DNA from 3 places in the Tardiphaga sp. OK246 genome. Region 2 is predicted to be linked to each of the others. Evidence: riboswitches for the same ligand, from Rfam matches in the RefSeq annotation. Region 2 holds a riboswitch; each other region holds the start of a gene.
What was found. Region 2 has a riboswitch for cobalamin ahead of metE (5-methyltetrahydropteroyltriglutamate--homocysteine S-methyltransferase). Riboswitches for the same ligand answer to the same signal wherever they lie in the genome.
Positions count from the first base shown of each region.

Region 1: linked by a shared signal. The riboswitch ahead of CHC01_RS22495 (TonB-dependent receptor) and the one ahead of metE (5-methyltetrahydropteroyltriglutamate--homocysteine S-methyltransferase) in region 2 are both predicted to bind cobalamin.
Region 3: linked by a shared signal. The riboswitch ahead of CHC01_RS01880 (ribonucleoside-diphosphate reductase subunit alpha) and the one ahead of metE (5-methyltetrahydropteroyltriglutamate--homocysteine S-methyltransferase) in region 2 are both predicted to bind cobalamin.

Region 1 covers NZ_FZOX01000005.1:216,919-221,382, reverse strand. Annotated here, with positions in the region: gene CHC01_RS22500 (alkaline phosphatase D family protein) at 1-1,320, opposite strand, end outside; cobalamin riboswitch at 1,464-1,655, shown strand; gene CHC01_RS22495 (TonB-dependent receptor) at 1,763-4,030, shown strand; gene CHC01_RS22490 (PepSY-associated transmembrane domain-containing protein) at 4,033-4,464, shown strand, end outside.
Region 2 covers NZ_FZOX01000002.1:975,359-979,822, forward strand. Annotated here, with positions in the region: gene metE (5-methyltetrahydropteroyltriglutamate--homocysteine S-methyltransferase) at 1-2,268, opposite strand, end outside; cobalamin riboswitch at 2,373-2,584, opposite strand; gene CHC01_RS12015 (M23 family metallopeptidase) at 2,753-4,156, opposite strand; gene CHC01_RS12020 (protein-L-isoaspartate(D-aspartate) O-methyltransferase) at 4,264-4,464, opposite strand, start outside.
Region 3 covers NZ_FZOX01000001.1:386,508-390,971, forward strand. Annotated here, with positions in the region: gene CHC01_RS01880 (ribonucleoside-diphosphate reductase subunit alpha) at 1-2,394, opposite strand, end outside; cobalamin riboswitch at 2,514-2,728, opposite strand; gene CHC01_RS01885 (hypothetical protein) at 2,917-3,102, shown strand; gene CHC01_RS01890 (GlxA family transcriptional regulator) at 3,109-4,068, opposite strand; gene CHC01_RS01895 (HD domain-containing protein) at 4,241-4,464, shown strand, end outside.

The DNA of each region.
Region 1 (4,464 bases), on a different contig from region 2:
CGAAACGAACTCCCAGAACGGCTCGAAATCCTGAAACTGCGCCTTTTCCGGATTGTAGTAATGCGCCGCCGTGTAATGCACGTCGGCGGTCAGCCAGACCGTGTTGCGGATACCGGCCGATTTGATGAAGCGCAGGATATCGGCGATTTCCAGCTCGCGGCCCCGCACTGGTCCGTCGCCCTGTGCGATGGCCTCAGACCCGGTTTTGTCGGCGGCGTTGTCATAGACGACGAGGCCGATCGGCATATCCGAGGCGATGACCTTCCAGGTCGCCTTCGAGGCCATCAATGCGCGCTTCAGCCAGGCCATCTGCTCCGGACCGATGAAATACGCATGGGGACCATAGGTGTCCTGCAGGTTCGGGCCGTTGGGCCCGCGATAGCTGCGCTCGTCCAGCATGAAGACGTCGAGATGCGGGCCGTAATTGAGCGTGCGATAGACGCGGCCCGGTTCGGCCGGATTGACCGAGATCGGATACATCTCGTGATAGGCACGGGCGCCGCGCGCAGCCAGCAGCGTGATGTCGCGCTCCTTGTAGGATGCCGGTAACTGTTTCGAGAGCGACCAGTTGTTGGTGACCTCGTGATCGTCCCACTGGCCGAAGATCGGCACCTGCGCATTGAATGCGCGGACATTGTCGTCGAGTAGATTGTATTTGTGCGCGGCGCGGAATTCATCGAGCGTCTCGGCGACCTTCGCCTTTTCCGGCACCGTGATGGTGTTTTTCCAGATCGTGCCGTCCGGCAGTTTCGTTTCAGGCAGGATCGGGCCGTCGGCGTAGATGGTATCGCCGGAATGGATCAGGAAATCCGGATTGTGCTTGCGCATGGTGGCGAAGGTGACCATTCCGCCGTCATCGGCGTTGATGCCCCAGCCCTGCCCTGCGACATCGCCGCCCCAGACAAAGGACACATCGCGGCGATCCGCTGGCGCGGTGCGGAAGCGGCCGATCACCGGCTCGCCGACGATTGCGGTATGCGACAAATCACGGAATTTGACGCGGTAGAAGATGTCCTGCCCGGCTGGCAGATTATCGAGCAGCAACTTCGCCGTGAAATCGCTCTCGGGCAGCGCCGTGATAACCGGCAACATGCGCGCATTGCTGAAGGATTCGGTAGTGGCGACCTCCACCATCATCTGCGCCGGCCGATCCGCGCGCGACCAGATCATGCCGCTGCTCGTCCCGACATCGCCGGACTGCACGCCATGCGACACGAGCGGACGATCCGCCGCACGGCTGAGGTAAGGCATCGCCAGGAAGCTTGCGCCTGCTGCGGCTGAGTGCGCGAGGAAGCGACGACGGGAAATATGTAGCGCCATGGCGAACTCCTGATCCTGGCTCTGGCACCAGTGGCTCTAGGCAGATCGCTTGACGCTGCGATGACAGGTGATGCGCAATATCAACACCTGTCAGCGCACGTTGCGAGTGACTAGCAACTTGATTGACACATTTGGAAATTTCACCTTAACGTGAACGTGACGGTTCCCTTCGGGGATCAAAAGGGAATGCGGTGAGGGGGATCCCCCGATTCCGCGGCTGCCCCCGCAACTGTAAGCGGCGAGCCTGCGCCAAGAGCCACTGGGTGTTCACCTGGGAAGGCGGCGACAGGCAGTGACCCGCGAGCCAGGAGACCTGCCGCCAGTCGTGGTCACACGCGAGCACATTGGGCGGGGTGTCCTGGTGGAAGTCACACTGCCTCTTTGAAAAGCGGCGGCGAGACTTGGTTTGCGGTGACGTGCCACGTAACCGCGAGTCCTGTAGATGACCTCCGTTTCTCCCGTCGCATTGAAGCAATGCAAAGCTCTTCTTTCCTCTGTCGCACTGTCCTGCTTCCTTGTGCCCGCCGAGGGCTCGCTGCGACCTGCGCAATCGCACCACGTACTCGACCCCGTGGTGGTGCAGCCGACGGTGACGCCAACGCGCGCGCGCCGCGCCACATCAGGCAAGGCCACGCGCGCCGCGCGCTTGCGGCAGCAGCGCAATGTCGCCGCCAATACCGGCGCGCCGGTTGCCACGCCGACAGGCCCCGTCTTCGCAGCGCCGACGCTCAACCTCACCGGCACAACGTCGACCGGCAGCCGCCTCGGCCTGACGCGCCTGCAGACGCCGGCCAGCGTCGAGGTGATCTCGGCGGAAACCATGGCCGAGCGCGGCCAGCAGAACGTGGTCGATGCCGTCACGCAGAATGCCACCGGCTTTACGGCCATCGGTGAACCCGGCAATGGCGGCATCGCTTTCAGCACCCGCGGCTTCGCCGGCAGCGGCTCTGTCACGTCGCTCTATGACGGCACACGCCTCTATGTCGGCTCCGGCACGGTGAACTTCCCCTTCGACACCTGGACCGCCGAGAAGATCGAAGTGCTGCGCGGCCCCGCCTCCGTCATGTATGGCGAAGGCGCCATCGGCGGCGCTATCAACGTGATTTCGAAACTGCCGCTCTGGGTGCCACGCAACCAGGCCGAAATCTCTCTGGACAGCAACATGACGCGCCGCATCGCTCTCGATAGCGGCGGCCCGGTCAGCAAGGACGTCGCCTATCGTATCGCCGTCACCGGCAACGCGTCCGATGGTTGGGTCGATCGCGACAACACCTCGAACATCGCGCTGCACGCCGCCGTGCAGATCAAGCAGACCGAGGACATCACCTGGACGCTCTCCACCGACTATGGCGACCGCCATCCATCAAAATATTTCGGCACGCCGCTGATTAACGGCCAGCTCAATGAGGCGATCCGCTTCAAGAACTACAATGTCAGCGACAGCAACATCCGCTATCAGGACAGTTGGAGCCAGGTGAAGACCGAGTGGCAGGTGGCCGACGGCATCACCCTGCGCAACACGCTCTATTACATGTATGCGAAGCGCCACTGGAAGGAGGTCGAGATCTACGGCTTCAATTCCGGCACCGGCCTGATCGATCGCGGCGATTATCTCGAGATCTTCCACCAGCAGCAGCAGATCGGCGACCGCATGGACGCCACCTTCGAGGGCCATCTGTTCGGCATGGTCAACACCTTCGTGGCGGGCTTCGACGTTAACCGCATCGACTTCAAGCATACCAACAATTCGCCGTTTAGCGGGTCCTCATCGGTCAATCCGTATAATTTCGATCCCGGCCTGTTCAGCAGCCCGGACCCGACGATTCCCGGCTTCAAGAGCGTCGCCAATCAGTACGCATTCTTCGCCGAGAACCGACTGGCCGTCACCGAACAATTGTCGCTGATCGCCGGCGTCCGCCAGGACCAACCGACCGTCGAACGAACCGACTATCGCACCCCCGCCAACAGCTACACCCGGGACTATTCGGCGACCTCGTGGCGCGCCGGCGTCGTCTATACGCCGATTCAGAACCTTGCTTTCTATGGCCAGTATTCGACGGCGGTCGATACCATCGGCGGCTTGATCTCGGCGAGTAACGCCAATGCGAAGTTTGACCTCGCGACCGGCAAACAGGCCGAGATCGGCGTCAAGCAGTCGTTCTGGGGCGGCCGCGGCGAGTGGACGCTCGCTGCCTATGAGATCGTGAAGAACAATCTGCTGGCCGTCGTTCCCGGTAGCGGCGGAGCGGTTCAGCAGGTCGGCCAGCAGTCGTCGCGCGGTGTCGAGGCCTCGATCGGTCTCGTGCTCGAATACGGCTGGCGCATCGATGCCAACACCGCGCTCCTGCGCGCAAAGTATGACGACTTCCTGCAGGCCAGCGGCGTGAATTTTGCCGGCAACGTCCCGATCAATGTCCCGCAGAACGTCTCCAATATCTGGGCAACATGGGGCTTTGCGCCAAACTGGTCGGCCAATGCCGGCGTGCAGATTGTCGGCAAGACCTATGCAGACAACGCGAATACGCTGGAAATGCCGAGCTACACAGTTGTGAATGCCGGCCTGCAATGGAAGCCGGACGTCAACACCACGGTGTCGCTGCGCGTTTACAACCTGTTCGACAAGATCTACGCGACGTCGAGCTACAGCGACAATCAGTGGATGCTCGGCATGCCACGCACCGCTCAACTCGCCGTCAACGTGAAGTTCTGAGCTTGTCACGCAAGCTGACACGCACTCTCCGGCGGTGGCTGTATATCGGCCACCGCTGGGTCGGCATCGTCACATGTCTCTTCTTCGCGATGTGGTTCATCTCCGGCGTGGTGATGATGTATGTCGCGTTTCCCGGCCTCTCCGACAAGGAGCGGCTGGCAGCATTGCCCGACATCGTCTGGGAGAAAGTGGCGCTCTCTCCCGACGAGGCGATGAAGGCTGCCGGTGCCACGCGCTATCCGCGCGAATTGCGATTGAACATGGTTGCCGACGAGCCGGTGTATCGGTTGACTGGCTGGGACGGCAAACGGCAAACCATCTCCGCCGTCGATGGCCGCGCCATCACCGAGATCAACGAACAGCAGGCACTTGCAGTCGCGCGGCATCATCCCGCCAGCAAGTTGCCTCAGCTCGAAGAGACCGTCGATCACGAT
Region 2 (4,464 bases):
CTGGGAGTCCGCCAGCCGCTGCCGTGCAAGCTTGAGCAGATCGACCATATCGCGCGTTTCAGGCACCCGCGGCGAGTGGATGTCATAGACCCCGGGACCTATCTCGTTCGGGTACTTGTAGGTCCTGAACGCATCGAGCAGTTCCATCTTCGAACGTGACGTTTCGATGGAGATCACATCGGCATCCATGGCACCGATCGCATCGATGATGTCGTTGAACTCCGAGTAGCACATATGCGTATGGATCTGCGTGTCATCCCGCACGCCTGACGAACAGATGCGGAAGCTCTCCACGGCCCAATCGAGATAGGACTTCCATTCCGATTTGCGCAGCGGAAGCCCTTCGCGGAGTGCCGCTTCGTCGATCTGGATCATACCGGCGCCAGCCTTTTCCAGATCGGCCACCTCATCGCGTATCGCGAGCGCGATCTGGCGACACGCGACTTCGCGGGGAATGTCGTCACGCACGAACGACCAGTTCAGGATCGTGACAGGCCCTGTCAGCATGGCCTTCATCGGACGTTCGGTGAGCGACTGTGAGTACTGCCACCATTCGACGGTCATCGGATGCGGCCGGGACACGTCGCCGAACAGCACAGGTGGCCGCACGCAGCGGGAGCCATAGGATTGCACCCAGCCATGCTTGGTGAAGGCGAAGCCGGAAAGTTGCTCACCAAAATACTGCACCATGTCGTTGCGCTCGAACTCGCCATGCACCAGCACGTCGAGGCCGATATTCTCCTGCCAGCGCACCGCCCTCGCCGTCTGGTTCTGCAGGAACGTCTTGTAGGCAGCATCGCTGAGCGTGCCCCTGACATGGGCCCCGCGAGCGTTTCTCACTTCCGCGGTCTGCGGAAACGAGCCGATGGTCGTTGTCGGAAATGCCGGCAGTTTGAAGCGTCGGTGCTGTTCGGCAGCGCGCGTGGCAAAGTCACTGCCCCGACGACGCATGGTCGCGTCAACAGAGGCGACGCGTTTGGCGACCGCAAGATCGTGGATCTTCGACGACGCCAGTCGCGCAGCCGCCGCGGCATCCGACGCGGCAAGCGTTGCAGCGACATCAGCGCGGCTGCCAGCCAGCGCTGCTCCAAGTGCGGCCAGCTCTTCCATCTTCTGGATCGAAAAAGCCAGCCAGCTTTTGACGTCCGGATCGAGATCAGTCTCAAGGCTGAGATCGATCGGCACATGTAGCAGCGAACACGACGGCGCGAGCTCAACGCGATCCCTCCCCAAGAGATCGACCATGGGTTCCAGACTATCGAGCAGACTGGACAGATCGGATCGCCAGATATTGCGGCCATCGATCACGCCCAGCGAGAGGATCATGTCCTTCCGCGCCTTCGCAGCGACTTCATCGAACTGGTCCTGCGCGCGGACCAGATCGAGATGAAGCCCGGCGACGGGAAGCGACAGGGCCAAATCGAGGTTGTCGCCCAGCTCACCAAAATACGTGTTCAGCATGATCCTGAGTTGCGGAACCGCTTCGGCAAAAGCCGCATATGTCTTTTGCAGCGCCTGCCGGGCCGGCGCGTCGAGATCGAGCACCAGACATGGCTCATCCAGTTGCACCCACTCGGCGCCGCTATCGGCTAGTTCCCCGAGCACCTCGACGTAAACAGGCAGCAATCTGTCGAGCAGTGTCACCGGATCGAATGACGCATCCGCGCTCTTGGCCAGTTTCAGATAGGTCACAGGCCCGACTAGCACGGGTCGTGTCTGATAACCCAGCGATCTCGCCTCCTCGTACTCCTTGATCGGCTTGCGCGATGCGAGACTGAAGGTCTGATCCTGCGCCAGTTCAGGCACCATGAAGTGGTAGTTGGTATCAAACCACTTGGTCATCTCCTGTGCTGGTGCGCCTTGCGACGTGTCACGCGCATGAGAGCCGTGTGTACAGGCCTCGTCATGCGCGGCGCCTTGTGATCCACGTGCCATGGCAAAATAGGTCGCGAAGGAAACGTCTCCTCCCTTCCAGCCATAGACTTTGGGAATGGCGCCTACCATGACGCTGGTATCGAGTACCTGATCGTAGAATGAGAAGTCGTTCGACGGCATGACCGTGATCCCGAGCGACTTCTGACGCGCCCAATTTGCGGCACGCAGCCCGACGCCGACATCGATCAGCGCATTCTCGTCGATTGCACCGGACCAATAGCTTTCCAGCGCCATCTTGAGCTCACGCCGCGGACCGATCCGTGGCGTGCCCAATGCAGCAACAGGAAGTGAAGTAGCTGATTTTGAAGAAGTAGACTTTGACACAGTAGACATGGCTTAACCCCAATGATTGGGGGCAAAAGGCCAAAGTGACACGTCTGGATTCCACGACGGCAGTCGCGGAATCGCAACCGCACCACCGGGACACCCCGCCCGAGGACGTTTATGTTGTCGAGGCAGGTCTCCTGGCTCGCGGGTCAATGCTGCTGTCCGGCCTTCCCAAAACCTTTGCAGGTCTCAGTGACTTTAATGGACAGCGGCTCACCGCTTACAGTTGCGGGGGCAGCTCCGGCCTTGGCTTAACGCCTCACCGGCTTCCCTCTTAGCTTCGGGCAAACCTTCCCGAAGAACCACGACATGTTCACATATGGGCAACATCGCGCGGCAGTCAACCGAGCTTGCGTGCGCAAGCTGCCCACTCGCAGCAGCGCGTTGAAGATTTCGGAGCTGGAGTGGGCCGCAGCCCCGAGATCAAACGCAGCAAGCCCGGCACGAGGCCGGGCTTGCTTAAATGCGAACTACACTTCGTGGATTGCGCTTACGCCCCGTTGAGGAACTGCAGCGGATCGACCGGCGACGAGCCCTTGCGGATTTCGAAGTGAAGCTGCGGCGAAGTAACCTCACCGGACTGGCCGGACTTGCCGATCACCTGACCGCGCTTGATGGTCTCGCCACGCTTCACCATCAGCTCACTCGCATGGGCATATGCGGTGACGTAGCCGTTGGAGTGACGAACGAGGACCAGATTGCCGTAGCCCTTCAGCTCGTTGCCAGAATAGGCAACGACGCCATCTTCGGCAGCCTTGATCGGCGTGCCTTCCGGCACGGCGACGTTGATGCCGTCGTTGGACTTGCCATTGGTCTTGGCGCCGTAGCCTGTGACCACGCGGCCGCGCACCGGCCAACGGAACGTCGGCAAAGCGCCGGTTGCGTCAGCGGCTTTAGTCGGCGATTCCGGCGCGATTTCCTCAGGCGTCGTCGTGGCACTTGCCAGACGGGCCTTCTGTGCGGGTTCGGCAGAAGCAACACGGGCCACGGCAGCGGACGTGACCGCGCCAGCCGGAGCAGCCGTCACGGCTGCGACGGGCGCAGCGAGCGGCGCGGCTGCAGGAGCTGCATTGGCCGTACGCGCGCCGGGTACCGTGATCTTGGAGCCGAGCTTCAACTGGGCAGTCGGCGCCAGACCATTGGCGCGCGCGAGTTCGGCCACCGGCACGTTGTTCCGGCGCGAGATGCTCATCAGTGTATCGCCGCGATTGACGAAATGCGTGGTCGACGCGCCGACGGCAGGTTTGCTCGGAGCAGCGGCAACGGCCGGAGTTGCCGCGGCGCCCTGGCGCGGAATGATCAGCGACTGGCCGGGCGACAGCGCGCGCGGCCCCTTGTAGCCATTGGCCTGCAGGATCGCAGCCGACGAGACGTTGTAGCGCTTCGCCAGACCATCGAGCGTATCGCTGGTGCCGACGATGATCGAGGTGCCGCCATCACGGGCAAGGCCGTTGGTCGCTGCAACCGAGCGCGGCGCCGTGGAGCCGGTGGTTTCGATCGGCGCGCGTGCGGGCGGCGGCGTATACATACCGTTGCCGCCCCCGCTGACGGGAGCAGCCGACGCAACCGGACGAGCTGTCGGATAGGACTGCGGCGCCGAGATCGGCGGCGGCAAAGCCTGGGATTGATACTGCGGCTGCGGATTATAGGCCGGGCGCTGATATTGTGGCAGTTCCTGGCGCTCGACCGGCGCGCGCGGTGCGCGCTGCGGTACCGAGCCGGTGGTTTCGCCTTGCCAGCCAAAGCCACGGGACTGACCTGAGTCAAAATTTGGATTCTGAGATAGCCGTGTCTGCATGTCGGCGCTGCAGCCGGCAAAACCGATAGACATCAGCGCCAGCACCGCGACCTGCGGAGCGCGGCGCGAGTAAAGCAACTCGACAACGCTGGACATTGGTTACTCACTCATACGCAACAAACAACTGAATTGAGTAAACACCGTCTCCGTTACCAAGCCTTTAACCTTGCGACCAACACGTGACAGCCGTTCACGAACTTTTTTCAGAGTTCGCGCGCGATGCCCGGAAGTGCAGGCACGAAACGTACATCCACGAGCTCCTTTCGCTCCAATCCATCCCCGGTTTTGCGGATCCGGACCAGGGTCTGGACACCATTATGAGGACCAACCGGCGCAAGCAGAATACCCCCCTCCTCAAGCCGATCGGTCAGCGCCACCGGCACCTCCTCCACTGCGGCGGTCAC
Region 3 (4,464 bases), on a different contig from region 2:
ATAGAGGTTCTGATAGGCCGGCTCGATCGACTGCGCGACGCCGCAGATATTGGAGATCGTCGCTGTCGGCGCGATCGCCATCACGTTGGAATTGCGCATGCCGGTGGACTTCACGCGGTCACGCAGGCCGTTCCAGTCGAGCGTGGTCGAGCGATCCATCTGCACACCACCGCGGGCCTCCGCAAGTATCTCGATGGAGTCGATCGGCAGGATGCCGCGGCTCCACAGCGATCCGTCGAAGGACGGATAGCGGCCGCGCTCGGCGGCAAGATCCACCGATGCCGAGATCGAATGGAAGGCAATCGCTTCCATGCTGGTGTCGGCAAACGCCACGGCCGCATCCGACGCCATCGCGATACCCTGCGCCTGCAGTGCATCCTGGAAGCCCATCAGACCCAGACCCACCGGACGATGCTTGAGGTTCGAGCGGCGCGCTTCCGGGATGGTGTAGAAATTGATGTCGATGACATTGTCGAGCATCCGCATCGCCGTGGTCACGGTACGCTTGAGCTGCGCGTGGTCGAGACCATCCTTGCCGATATGATTGAGCAGGTTGACCGAGCCGAGATTGCAGACCGCGACCTCATCATCGGACGTATTCAGCGTGATCTCCGTGCAGAGATTCGATGAATGGATCACGCCAGCATGCTGCTGCGGCGAGCGCAGATTGCAGGGATCCTTGAAGGTGATCCAGGGATGGCCGGTCTCGAACACCATGGTCAGCATGCGGCGCCACAAGTCAGTTGCGCGCACCTTCTTGAACACGCGGATCTCGCCGCGCGCAGCCTTCTCCTCATAGGCCGCATAGCGCTCGGCAAAGGGCTTGCCATAGAGGTCGTGCAGCTCCGGCGTTTCGTCGGGCGAGAACAGCGTCCATTCGCCATCGGCCTCGACGCGCTGCATGAACAGGTCTGGCACCCAGTTGGCGGTGTTCATATCGTGCGTGCGGCGGCGGTCGTCGCCGGTGTTCTTGCGGAGATCGAGGAATTCTTCGATGTCGATGTGCCAGGTCTCGAGATAGGCGCAGACCGCGCCCTTGCGCTTGCCGCCCTGATTGACGGCGATGGCCGTATCGTTGGCGACCTTCAGGAATGGCACCACGCCCTGGCTCTCGCCATTGGTACCCTTGATATGCGCGCCGAGACCGCGCACGCGCGTCCAGTCATTGCCGAGACCGCCGGAATATTTCGCCAGCAGTGCGTTGTCCTTCACCGACTTAAAGATGCCGTCGAGATCGTCGGCCACCGTCGTGAGGAAGCAGGACGACAGCTGCGGCCGCAGCGTGCCGGAATTGAACAGTGTCGGCGTCGAGGCCATGAAGTCGAACGACGACAGCAGGTTGTAGAATTCGATCGCGCGGGCTTCGCGGTCGATCTCGCGCAGCGCGAGGCCCATGGCAACGCGCATGAAGAAGGCCTGCGGCAGTTCGATGCGATTGCCCTGCACATGCAGGAAGTAGCGGTCATAGAGCGTTTGCAGGCCCAGGAACTGGAACTGGAGATCGCCTTCCGGCCTCAGCGCGGCAGCGATTCGCTTGAGATCGAAGCGCGCGAGTTCGGGATCGAGCAGCTCGGCCGCAATGCCGGTCTTGATATAGGCGCCGAAATATTCGGCGTAGCGCGTGGTCATGTCAGCCTGCGACGCGTGGGTCGGGCTGCCATGAACGAAGGACAGGACTTCCGTGCGCAGTTTATCGAGCAGCAGGCGGGCGCTGACAAAGGTGTAGTTCGGCTCCTGCTCCACCAGCGTGCGCGCGGCCATGATGCCAGCCAGTGCCAGTTCATCCAGCGTGATGCCGTCATAGAGATTGCGGCGGGTTTCCTCGAGCACCGGGGCGGCATCGACGCCATCAAGGCCGGCGCAGGCCTCGTTGACGATCAGCGCGAGACGCGCCGAATCGAGCGGGGCGCGCGTGCCGTTGGCGAGCGTGACGTGCAGCACCGGTGCGGTGGAAACCAGCGCGGGCTTGGCGGCCAGTTCCTCGGCGCGGGTGCGAGCGCGCTCCTCGCGGTACAGCACATAGGCGCGGGCCACCTTGTGGTGCTCGCTGCGCATCAGCGCCAGTTCGACCTGATCCTGGACGTCCTCGATATGGAAGGTCCGGCCTTCACCGACGCGGCGCGTCAATGCAGCCACGACTTCGCCGGTCAGTTGTTCCACCGCCTCATGGACGCGGCGCGACGCCGCTGCCGTGTGGCCCTCGACGGCCAGAAAGGCTTTGGTCATCGCGACGGAAATCTTGCTGCCGTCGAAGGACGACACCGTGCCGTTGCGCCGGATGATCTGCATCGAGGGTTCGCGCGCAGGCGCAGCGAGCGTTTCCGGCGACAGTTGAATCAGCGGCGCATGAGCCGCATCGCGTCCGTTGGACAAAACAGAAGATGAAGTAGGCATCGGCAAGACCCCGTGTGATGCATCAAGCAATGGGGGCTGGGGCCGAAAGGACGCTGCAAAATACACGGCGGAGATCCGCCGGCATTGCCTGCAAGCGACCGCTGGGACACCCCGCCCATGGACGTTCTGGTGTCGCGGCAGGTCTCCTGGCTCGCAGGTCAATGTCTGTTTCAGCCTTCCCGATGCTTGCGCATCAGTGACTTCAATCGAAACAGACTCACTGCTTACAGTTGCGGGGGCAGCGCCGGAATATGACGCAAAACAGCGTCTTTACCGGCTTCCCTCTTAGCCACCAAGTCTTGCGACAGGGCGGACCGTGACGTCTACATTTGGTGTGACCCGCGGCGAAGTGTCAAGCGGGCATTGAGCCGAACGCAACAAATTCGGTAGGGCTGTTGGTTCAGTGGACAACCGCTTGCGTGGCGGAAACCGCGGGATCGTTGGCGGTTTCTGCACGATGCGATTCGTTGTCCGAAAGGACCGTGAGGCGCAGAAGAGCCACATCAATCGATGGAGGATGCCATGCGGAACCTGGCAACGAGCACTGAGAGAACCGAGTTCAACGCTTTCGTGGAGCACGCAGGCGCGCTCACGGCGTTCGAGACGACGGAGCAGATCGCCCGGCGCCGACTCGACGAGATGCTGAACGAAGCGCTGATGGACAGCTTTCCTGCGAGCGATCCGGTTTCTTCACTGCAACTCGCCTGAGCAGAATCAGACCGCGCGAAAGCTGGCCCGATACTGGCTGGGCGTCAGACCCAGCCGTCGCACGAAGACCTGACGCATATGTTCGGCGGTGGTGAAACCGGATTCATAAGCCACCACCTTGAGCGGCAGATCGCTGCCTTCGAGACGGTTACGCGCCGTGTCGATCCGGGCGCCCTCGACAAAATCTGCCGGCGTCATCTTTGTTTCCTGCTTGAATGTCCGCGCAAAGGTGCGGGCGCTCATGCCCGCCACATCGGCCAGTTCATCCACGCTGTGCGCGTCACGCAGATGGGCCATCACATGAGCATGGACTCGCGCAATCGGTGAATCCGGCTCGGCCGGCGGTACCAGATAGGGACTGAATTGCGACTGGCCACCCTGGCGCTGCGCCACCACAACCAGACGCTTGGCTACGGCCAGCGCAACATCCGCGCCATGATCTTCCTGGACCAGTGCGAGACCGAGATCGATCCCTGCGGTGACGCCGGCCGACGTCACCAGCGCGCCATCGCGGCTATAGATGCGATCGAACTCCACATGCGCTTTGGGGAAACGCAACGCCAATAGCGGCGCATTCTGCCAGTGCGTCGTCACCGTCTTGTCGTCGAGCAAGCCTGCATGGCCGAGCGCGAATGCCCCGGTGCACACCGAACCATAACGCCCCGCCTGGAGCGCCGCATTGGCAAGCCACTCTGTGAGCTGCGGATCCGCCTCCGCCGTCGGCAGCCCTGGCCCGCCGGCCACCAGCACCAGATCCCAGGGCTTGTTCGCATCACTGAACGCCAGATCGGCGGATATCCGCAAACCGTTCGATGCACGCAGCGGCGCGCAGTCTGCAGCGACAAGTGTAATGTCGTAGCCGTCGCCCGGTGCAACGAAGCCATTGGCCTCCATGAACACATCAAGCGGACCGGCTACGTCCAGCGACTGGACGCCCGGAAAGATCGCAAGAGCAACGGTCTTCATGGTGATGCTTCATTCCGACGGCGAGGACAGGCCCAAGTCATTCTGAATAGATAGTCGTCTTGCGGCGGGAAATCACGGGCGAATGGCAGCTTTGCAGGGCGCGGCGCGATTGCGAGGACACCGCCCGCCGGCGACAACGGATGCATCACAACACCCCCGCAAGGAGCATCTCATGAGCAAGACCATTGCCGGCATCAAAGTCCCTGACAGCGCCCTCGCTCGCCAGGTCGATCAGCTGGTGCGCGACACCGAAAGCGATCTTCTGTATCATCATTCCAATCGGGTTTTCCTGTTCGGCGCGCTCGCCGGACAGCGCAAGGGTCTCAAAGTCGATTCCGAGTTACTTTATGTCGGCGCGATGTTTCACGACATGGGCTTACAGGCGCCCTATGCGAG